4 regions of the Rahnella sp. BIGb0603 genome follow, and region 1 is predicted to be linked to each of the others. Evidence: predicted binding sites of a transcription regulator. Region 1 holds the regulator's gene; each other region holds the start of a gene.
The links. The regulator PurR, encoded in region 1, represses purine synthesis genes. The targets are predictions, from matches to a motif close to CANGCAAACGTTTGCNTG.
Positions count from the first base shown of each region.

Region 1 (2,208 bases):
GTGACGATCAGTTACGGCCTTATCCGGCGCTTTGCCTGGAAGATACATCGCGGACATTGCCGAAACGCGATACCTGGACGCTGGATAACCAGCGGCGGCTGGTGGTTCCCGACTGGACGTGTGCGTTGGAATGTCTGAACGAAGGTTTATGTGTTGGCATGATGCCGGTTCACCGCGTGACACCCTGGATTGAACAGCAAAAATTACAGGTACTGTCGCTGGAAAATACCTTTCCGGACAGCCCGTGCTGCCTGACGTGGGATCAGAGCAATCCGTCGCCTTCGCTGGCGTGGCTGCTGGAATACATGGGCGATACGGAAACGATGAACCGGGAATGGTTGCGCGACTGACAATAAACGCCTGCGGCACAGGCGTTTATTGAAAGTTAACGGCGGTAATCGCGGTACGGGCCGTCGGCCACGGAACGGCGCTCAACCAGTTTGGGATGCACTTCAATGGTCTGCGACTCTTCGCGTTTGCTGATAATTCTGTCCAGCAGCATGGTAAAGGCCATTTCGCCCAGACGTTCTTTTGGCTGATGAACTGTCGTCAGTGCCGGTGAGAAATAGCGCGCGTTACGCACGTTATCATAGCCAATCACGGAAATATCCTGCGGTACGCGCAGGCCCAGCTCATCGGCGGCACAGATTGCCCCCATCGCCATCACGTCACCGCCACAGAATACAGCCGTCGGGCGGTTTTTCTGCATCAGAATTTTGTGCATGGCCTGATAGCCCGATTCCGGCTCAAAGTCGCCCTGAACGACCCATTCTTCACGAAGAGGAATATTAGCTTCCGTCAGTGCTTTCACAAAGCCCTGGAAACGGCCGCCGCCGGTGTTTCGCGCCAGTTGCCCAGGGATCACGCCGATATCGCGATGACCGCGTTCAATCAGATAACGTCCGGCCATATAGCCGCCTTCAAACGCGTTATCGATAATGCTGTCGGTGAAATTCTTACGCGCTTCGCCCCAGTCCATCACAACCATCGGGATGGAGCGGTATTCTTCAAGCATATTCAGCAATTCGTCCGGATACTCCGCGCACATCACAAGTAAACCGTCGACGCGTTTTTGCGCCAGCATTTGCAGGTAGGCCTGTTGCTTCTCCAGATTATTGTGTGAGTTACACAAAATCAGCGTATAGCCTTTTGAGAAACAGCTGTTTTCCACGGCCTCAATCACTTCGGCGAAGTAGGGCGCTTCACTGGACGTTGCCAGAAGACCGATCGTTTTGGTGTTATTGACCTTCAGGCTACGTGCCACAGCGCTGGGAGAATAGTGCAACTCTTTGATTGCAAGGAGAACCGCGGCTCGGGTTTCTTCGGCGACGAAACGGGTTTTATTGATGACGTGCGACACGGTTGTGGTGGAAACGCCAGCGCGCTTTGCGACATCTTTAATCGTTGCCATGTAAAAAATGACTCCTGTGCTCACGTGTTTCAGCACGTTAGCATTATGTTAATCGTTTGCTTGCGTGGATTTAACTGCTGACTTCGAAAAGGGCAGTGAAATCGTTGGGTGGATTCTTCAGAGTGAGGCGTGAAATGCTCTCGGGTGAAATCGACCGGCACACAGGCGTGGTAACCGACAATTTTCACTTATAATGCAGGAAAGTGGAAGTAAAATTGTCATGAACCTGGTGTCATTCAGCACAAGATTTTCAATGCGAATTATGAGAAAATGCGTTGGCACACATTCAGTGTGGCTATACGAACGCCACAATTTGATCCGTAAGGGGGTTTAATGGACAGCAACCTGAAATTTTCTTTGATCACTACGGTCTGCGCTTTGCTCGTGATTATTGCTTTCAGTTTCACCGCAGTGATGAACTGATTTGCGCGAAAGCCGCAATAAAAAGGGCGATTACCTATAACAGGAATCGCCCTTTTCAATTTTACGCAGTCACCCATTCCGCCGATACTCTTCCCTGCAGAAACTCTTCGTTAAATGCTATTCAATGGCTGATTAGCGAAACTTCAGACTTAACGAATTGTTTATTATCGGATCGTCTTAGGGGTCATTACCCGTCGTGCGCCTACATAATGATCTTGCCAGTAATCGTCACCCAGTGAGGTGATCTTAATGTCTTCGCCGGTGCGCGGTGACTGGATAAACTTCCCGTTTCCTACGTAAACACCGACATGGTCTGCGGCGCCGCGGTTATTAATCCGGAAGAAAACCAGATCGCCGGATTCTAATTCACCCCG
Region 1 is NZ_JANUEX010000001.1:371,896-374,103, reverse strand. It holds gene punR (DNA-binding transcriptional activator PunR) at 1-350, shown strand, start outside; gene purR (HTH-type transcriptional repressor PurR) at 386-1,411, opposite strand; gene M2403_RS24905 (YnhF family membrane protein) at 1,745-1,834, shown strand; gene M2403_RS01715 (C40 family peptidase) at 1,999-2,208, opposite strand, start outside.

Region 2 (2,208 bases), 100 kb from region 1:
AGACTGACCGCCAGACCGCTGGTTCCCGCACGCCCTGTACGGCCTACACGGTGAACGTGAACTTCCGGGTCGAAAGACAGTTCATAGTTGATGACCAGACCTAACTGTTTGATGTCCAGCCCGCGCGCCGCAACGTCGGTTGCGACCAGCACACGGCAGCTGCCATTGGAGAAACGCACCAGTACGCGGTCACGGTCACGCTGCTCGAGGTCGCCGTTCAGCGCCAGCGCACTGATCCCTTTGGCCGCCAGCGCGTCACACACTTCCTGGCAGTCACGCTTGGTATTGCAGAACACCACGCACGATGTCGGCTGATGCTGGTACAATACCGCCGCCAGCAGGGATAAACGCTGATGTTTATCCGCTTCGATAAACACCTGCTTGATGTCTGCCACATCATCTTCGCCTTCAATTTCCACTTTCAGCGGTTCGCGCTGGAATTTGGAGCTGATGCGTTCAATGCCGTCCGGATACGTCGCGGAGAACAGCAGCGTCTGGCGGGTTTGCGGCGTATAGCTGACCACATCTTCGATATCTTCACTAAAACCCATGTCCAGCATGCGGTCGGCTTCATCGAGTACCAGCACTTTCAGATCATCCAGCTTCAGCGTGCCTTTGCGCAGGTGTTCCTGAATACGGCCCGGCGTGCCGACCACGATGTGTGGCTGACGGACCAGCGATTCGTTCTGAGGGCCGATTGACTGGCCACCGCAAAGGGTCAGGATTTTGATGTTCTGGGTAAAACGCGCCAGACGACGTAATTCTTTACTGACCTGATCGGCCAGTTCGCGCGTCGGACAAAGCACCAGCGCCTGCGCCACAAACTGTGAAACGGTGATGCTGTTCAGCAAACCAATGCCGAAAGCGGCTGTTTTACCACTGCCGGTTTTGGCTTTGGCGCGGACGTCCTGACCTTGCAGGATAGCGGGCAAAGAGGCTTCCTGAATCGGGGTCATTTCGGTGTAACCCAGTTCATTCAGGTTGGAAAGTTGCTCAGCGGGCAATGTCAGGACAGAAAAGGAATGCGTGCTCAAGGCGATAACTCTTTATGTGAGGCAAAAATCGGGGCAGCGGCAGAAGATCTGGCGCCATGGTTTGCTAAATGATAACAGAGACGCCCGCAGACTGCCTTAAACAGCAGAAAACCGGCTTAAAAAATCCTGTAAATCCCCTTCTGACGTACGCAGGGAATTTTTCAAACACACTGCGCAATCGTTTTCGTCCCCGATAATTTCAGATATACTGCGGCCCGAAATTCTTACTTTCCTTCATCAAAGATCTGGGTACGAAGCTATGTTAACCATTGGTACTGCACTGCGCACCGGCGCCACCCGCGTCATGTTGTTAGGCTCTGGCGAGCTGGGTAAGGAAGTGGCGATCGAATGTCAGCGCCTGGGTCTGGAAGTGATCGCTGTCGATCGCTACGCGGATGCACCCGCCATGCAGGTCGCTCACCGCAGCCATGTTATTAACATGCTCGATGGCGATGCGTTGAAAGCCGTTATTGAAAACGAACGCCCTGATTTTATCGTGCCGGAAATTGAAGCTATTGCCACCAGCATGCTGGTCGAGCTGGAAAAACAGGGCCATAACGTAGTGCCGTGCGCCGAAGCGACGCGTCTGACCATGAACCGTGAAGGCATCCGTCGTCTGGCCGCGGAAACCCTCAAACTTCCGACATCGACGTATCAGTTTGCTGACGACGAAGCGTCTTTCCGTCAGGCCGTAGACGCAATCGGTTACCCGTGCATCATCAAACCGGTGATGAGTTCATCCGGTAAAGGCCAGAGCCTGATCCGCAGCGCTGAGCAGTTACAGACAGCCTGGGATTATGCCCAGCAAGGTGGCCGTGCCGGTGGCGGACGCGTCATTGTTGAAGGTCTGGTGAAGTTTGATTTTGAAATTACGCTGCTGACTATCAGCGCCATTGACGGCATTCATTTCTGCGCGCCAATCGGGCACCGTCAGGAAGATGGCGATTACCGTGAATCCTGGCAGCCACAGCAAATGACCGAACTGGCATTGCAGCGCGCGAAAGATATCGCAGAAAAAGTGGTGAAGGCGCTGGGCGGCAAAGGGCTGTTTGGCGTTGAGCTGTTTGTCTGTGGCGATGAAGTGATTTTCAGCGAAGTGTCACCGCGTCCGCACGACACCGGAATGGTCACACTGATTTCTCAGGATCTGTCCGAGTTCGCCCTGCACGTTCGC
Region 2 is NZ_JANUEX010000001.1:472,778-474,985, forward strand. It holds gene dbpA (ATP-dependent RNA helicase DbpA) at 1-1,034, opposite strand, end outside; gene purT (formate-dependent phosphoribosylglycinamide formyltransferase) at 1,294-2,208, shown strand, end outside.
Region 2: a site for PurR is predicted at 1,206-1,223, ahead of purT (formate-dependent phosphoribosylglycinamide formyltransferase). Genes of this name have one in related genera too.

Region 3 (2,208 bases), on a different contig from region 1:
TTAATTCAGCGTTAACTGGATAATTTTATCTCGAATTTTTACTGCGCCAGCGGTTTGCCGTTGCGGACAAAACCTGGTTTGGTGACTTTCACCGGCATTTCGCGGTTACGGATTTGCACAATGGCGTGCTCGCCAATGCCCGCCGGAACGCGTGCCAGAGCAATACTGTAGCCGAGCGTCGGAGAAAATGAGCCGCTGGTAATCACGCCTTCCAGCGTGTTGCGCGCGCTGTCGGTGAATCGCACCGGCAGTTCGTTACGCAATACGCCTTTCTCTGTCATCACTAAACCGACCAGCTGTTCGGTGCCCTGCTCGCGCTGTCTTTCAAGTGCGTCACGGCCAATAAAGTTGCGGTCTTCAGGTGCCCAGGCGATGGTCCAGCCCATGTTGGCTGCCAGCGGTGAAACGCCTTCGTCCATTTCCTGACCGTAAAGATTCATACCCGCTTCCAGACGCAGCGTGTCGCGCGCGCCCAGACCGGCAGGTTTCACGCCTGCTGCCAGCAGTTTCTGCCAGAAATCAGCAACCTGTTCTTGCGGGAGTGCGATTTCATATCCTGCTTCGCCGGTATAACCGGTGGTGGCGATAAACAGGTCACCCGCCTGAACGCCGAAGAACGGCTTCATCCCCGCGACCGCTTGTTTTTGTTCAGAGGTAAAAAGGGTTTCTGCTTTCTCTTTTGCATGAGGGCCCTGCACGGCTACCAGCGCTAAGTCATCACGCACGGTCAGTTCGATGCCATACGGTTCTGCATGCTGCGAAATCCATGCCAGATCTTTCTCGCGCGTCGCGGAGTTCACCACAAGACGGAAATAGTTTTCGTTGAGGAAGTAAACGATCAGGTCGTCGATCACGCCGCCGGACGCATTGAGCATGCCGGTATAAAGCGCTTTACCGGGAACGGTGAGTTTGGCGACATCATTCGCCAGCAGGTAACGGAGGAATTCACGGGTACGGGCACCGTGGAGATCAACTATGGTCATGTGCGAGACGTCAAACATACCGGCATCCTGACGCACAATGTGGTGTTCATCCAGCTGAGAGCCGTAATGCAATGGCATCATCCAGCCGTGGAAATCGACCATACGCGCGCCACACGCAACATGTTGTTCATAAAGCTGAGTCTGCTTAACCATCTTATTCCTCATTTAATTAAGTGCATAAACAGCACACCGCGCAAACGATACCCTTTGCTCGAACTTACCACTGAATAAGCTCACTAACCATAAGTTAAAATATGCAGAGCGGGATAAATGTCAGTGATTTCACAAGGGCATTGTGCAGAGTTTTTGACTGGTAAACTGGGGTTTGTGGCGCAAAATCTACAAATAAACATCAAAAGTATCGATGTTATATAACGACAAGGCCAGATTTCTCACCATTTGCAGAATGAGAAATCCGGCCCCGGATTAGAAAATGTAATGGAAAAACTGAGCTGAAATTAGATTATTTCAATCGAAGTAAATCGTCCTGTAACCACTCCGGTAAATCATTCAGCCCCATCGCCTGACGCACCAGTTTTGGTTTCACGCCCGGCAGAGAATCCGCCAGCGTAAGACCAATATCGCGCAGCAGTTTTTTGGCAGGATTGTCACCGGCAAACAATTCGCGGAAGCCCTGCATACCCGCCAGCATCAGCGCGGCGCTGTGTTTGCGGCGGCGCTCGTAACGACGCAGGTACATATGCTGGCCGAAATCTTTGCCTTCTTTTTGCAGGCGTCTGATTTCCGATGCCAGTTCTGCGGCATCCATGAAACCTAAATTGACGCCCTGCCCGGCCAGCGGGTGCACGGTGTGCGCGGCATCACCGGCCAGCGCCAGACGTTGTCCGGCAAAGCTGCGGGCATAACGGCCTGTCAGCGGGAAGGTCAGGCGCTCGCTTTCAACGGTACAAATACCCAGGCGCAGGTCAAAGGTGCTGGCGAGGATTTTATTGAACTCCTCAGGCTCCAGCGCGCTCAGACGCTGAGCTTCATCCGGCGAAACTGACCAGACGATAGAAGACAAATGCGCATCAGCCAGCGGCAGAAACGCCAGAATGCCTTCGCCGTGGAATACCTGACGTGCAACAGACTGGTGCGGCTCTTCGGTGCGGATGGTCGCCACCAGTGCATGATGGCGATAATCCCAGAATGTCAGCGGAATGTCGGCGTGCTGACGCAGCCAGGACTGGGCACCGTCCGCTCCGACCACTAACCGCGCGCTGAG
Region 3 is NZ_JANUEX010000004.1:51,346-53,553, forward strand. It holds gene gcvT (glycine cleavage system aminomethyltransferase GcvT) at 39-1,136, opposite strand; gene ubiI (FAD-dependent 2-octaprenylphenol hydroxylase) at 1,447-2,208, opposite strand, start outside.
Region 3: a site for PurR is predicted at 1,174-1,191, ahead of gcvT (glycine cleavage system aminomethyltransferase GcvT). Genes of this name have one in related genera too.

Region 4 (2,208 bases), on a different contig from region 1:
TTTGGCTAACAGAATACCAATACAAAAAGCCCGTCAGTTTCCAGACGGGCTTTTTAATGGAATTCAGAACGCCGAATCCTTACAGCACGGCGACAATGGCTTCACACAACGGTGCCATGTTTTCGAGCGTAATACCGGCTACGTTGATACGGCCAGAGTTCACTGCGTAAACGCCGAATTCATCACGCAGACGCAGCACCTGATCTTTGGTCAGGCCGCTGAATGAGAACATCCCGTTCTGATTGATAATGAAGCTGAAATCCTGCTGCGCGCCTTTTTCCTGCAACGTGCTGACAAACAGCTGACGCATGCGGTGAATACGCTGACGCATATCGCTCAGTTCCTGCTCCCACAGCGTGCGGAGTGCCTCGTTACCCAGAATAGTGGCAACAACAGCGGCGCCGTGAGCGGGTGGGTTAGAGTAGTTTGCACGGATCACGGATTTCACCTGGCTGAATGCGCGGTCTGCGGTTTCAGCATCAGCCGCCACCAGCGTACAGGCACCCACGCGCTCATTGTATAGCCCGAAGTTTTTCGAGTAAGAGCTCGCAACCAGCAATTCTTTATGATTAGCCACAAACAGGCGCAAGCCGGCAGCGTCTTCTTCCAGACCTTTGGCAAAGCCCTGATAAGCGAAATCAAACAGCGGCAACCAGCCATTGGCGACAGACAATTCTGCCAGTTGGGCCCACTGTTCAGCCGTCGGATCAATGCCTGTCGGGTTGTGGCAGCAACCATGGAATAACACCACGTCGCCAGCTTGTGCGTTGCTCAGGCTTTTCAGCATGCCGTCAAAATCGAGGCTGTGATTCGCGGCGTCGTAATAATTGTATTCTGCTACTTCCAGACCGGAAGCAGAGAAAACGCCTTTATGGTTTGGCCAGCTTGGATTGCTGACCCAAACGCGTCTTGCGCTGGTCTGGGTGGCGATAAAATCGGCTGCAATACGTAATGCGCCGGTTCCGCCCGGAGTTTGTGCGGTGCGGGCACGTTTGTCGGCAATCACAGCGTTGTTTTTGCCAAACAGCAATTCCTGCGTACAGCGTGCAAAATCAGGTAACCCGTCAATGCTCAGATAGGTTTTTGTCGTTTCATTTTCCAACAGGAATTGTTCAGCTTTCTTCACACTGGCCAGAACCGGTGTTTTACCGGTTTCATCTTTATAAACACCAATCCCCAGATTGATTTTATTTGAGCGGTCGTCCGCGCGGAAAAGATCGGAAAGACCCAGAATCGGGTCGGCAGGTGCTGCAGTGATTTTTTCAAACATGTTGGAAACTTCCATAGCCTGATATTGCGAAAGAGGGCATCAGGGTAACGCCGGAGACCTTATTTGCCAACCGTTTGCGGCAAAAAGAAAGCAGAGTTGTGAGAACGCGTATGAGATTAAAATAATTTATGAGATAGGGTGGCAAAGCTCATTTCAGGCAAATGCTAAAAAAGCAAAAGGCAGAGCCGAAGCCCTGCCTTGATATCCACTTTGATGCGCCCGAAAGCGCATCGTTAAGCGATATTAGAACTGGTATTGCAGACCAACACCAACGATGTCGTCTGTGCTGCGACCGGCTGCTTTGGTGTAGCTGTTGTCATCCAGCAGGTTGATTTTGTAGTCAACGTAGGTAGACATGTTTTTGTTGAAGTAGTAGTAAGTACCAACTTCTACGTATTTAACCAGGTCAGCATCGCCGCCAGCGTAGGTAGAACCGTTGTTGGTGAAACCATTCAGGTTCTTACCTTTAGACTGCAGGTATGCGATAGATGGGCGCAGACCGAAATCGAACTGGTATTGAGCTACAACTTCGAAGTTCTGAGTTTTGTTAGCAATCGCGTCTGGGTTACCGTAATCGGTGGTGTTGCGTGATTCACCGTAGAAGGTTGCCAGGTACAGGTTGTTAGCATCGTATTTAGCGCCGAATGCGTATGCGTCAGCTTTGTCACCAGTACCATCTTCTTTCTGCAGAGTAGTACGGTTAGAAGAGAAGTAAGCACCAGTGATGCTAACACCAGAGTTGCCGATTGCGTAAGCTGCAGAAGTACCCCAGCCGTCGCCATTGGAATCAACTGCACCACGGCTGTCACGACCTTCGTCGTTTTTACCCTGGTACTGTACAGCGAAGCTCAGGCCATCAACCAGACCGAAGAAGTTGCTGTTACGGTAAGTAGCCAGACCATTTGCACGACCAACCATGAAGTTGTCGTTGTTCTGGT
Region 4 is NZ_JANUEX010000006.1:90,958-93,165, forward strand. It holds gene M2403_RS17100 (amino acid aminotransferase) at 80-1,270, opposite strand; gene ompC (porin OmpC) at 1,514-2,208, opposite strand, start outside.
Region 4: a site for PurR is predicted at 1,334-1,351, ahead of M2403_RS17100 (amino acid aminotransferase). Genes of this name have one in related genera too.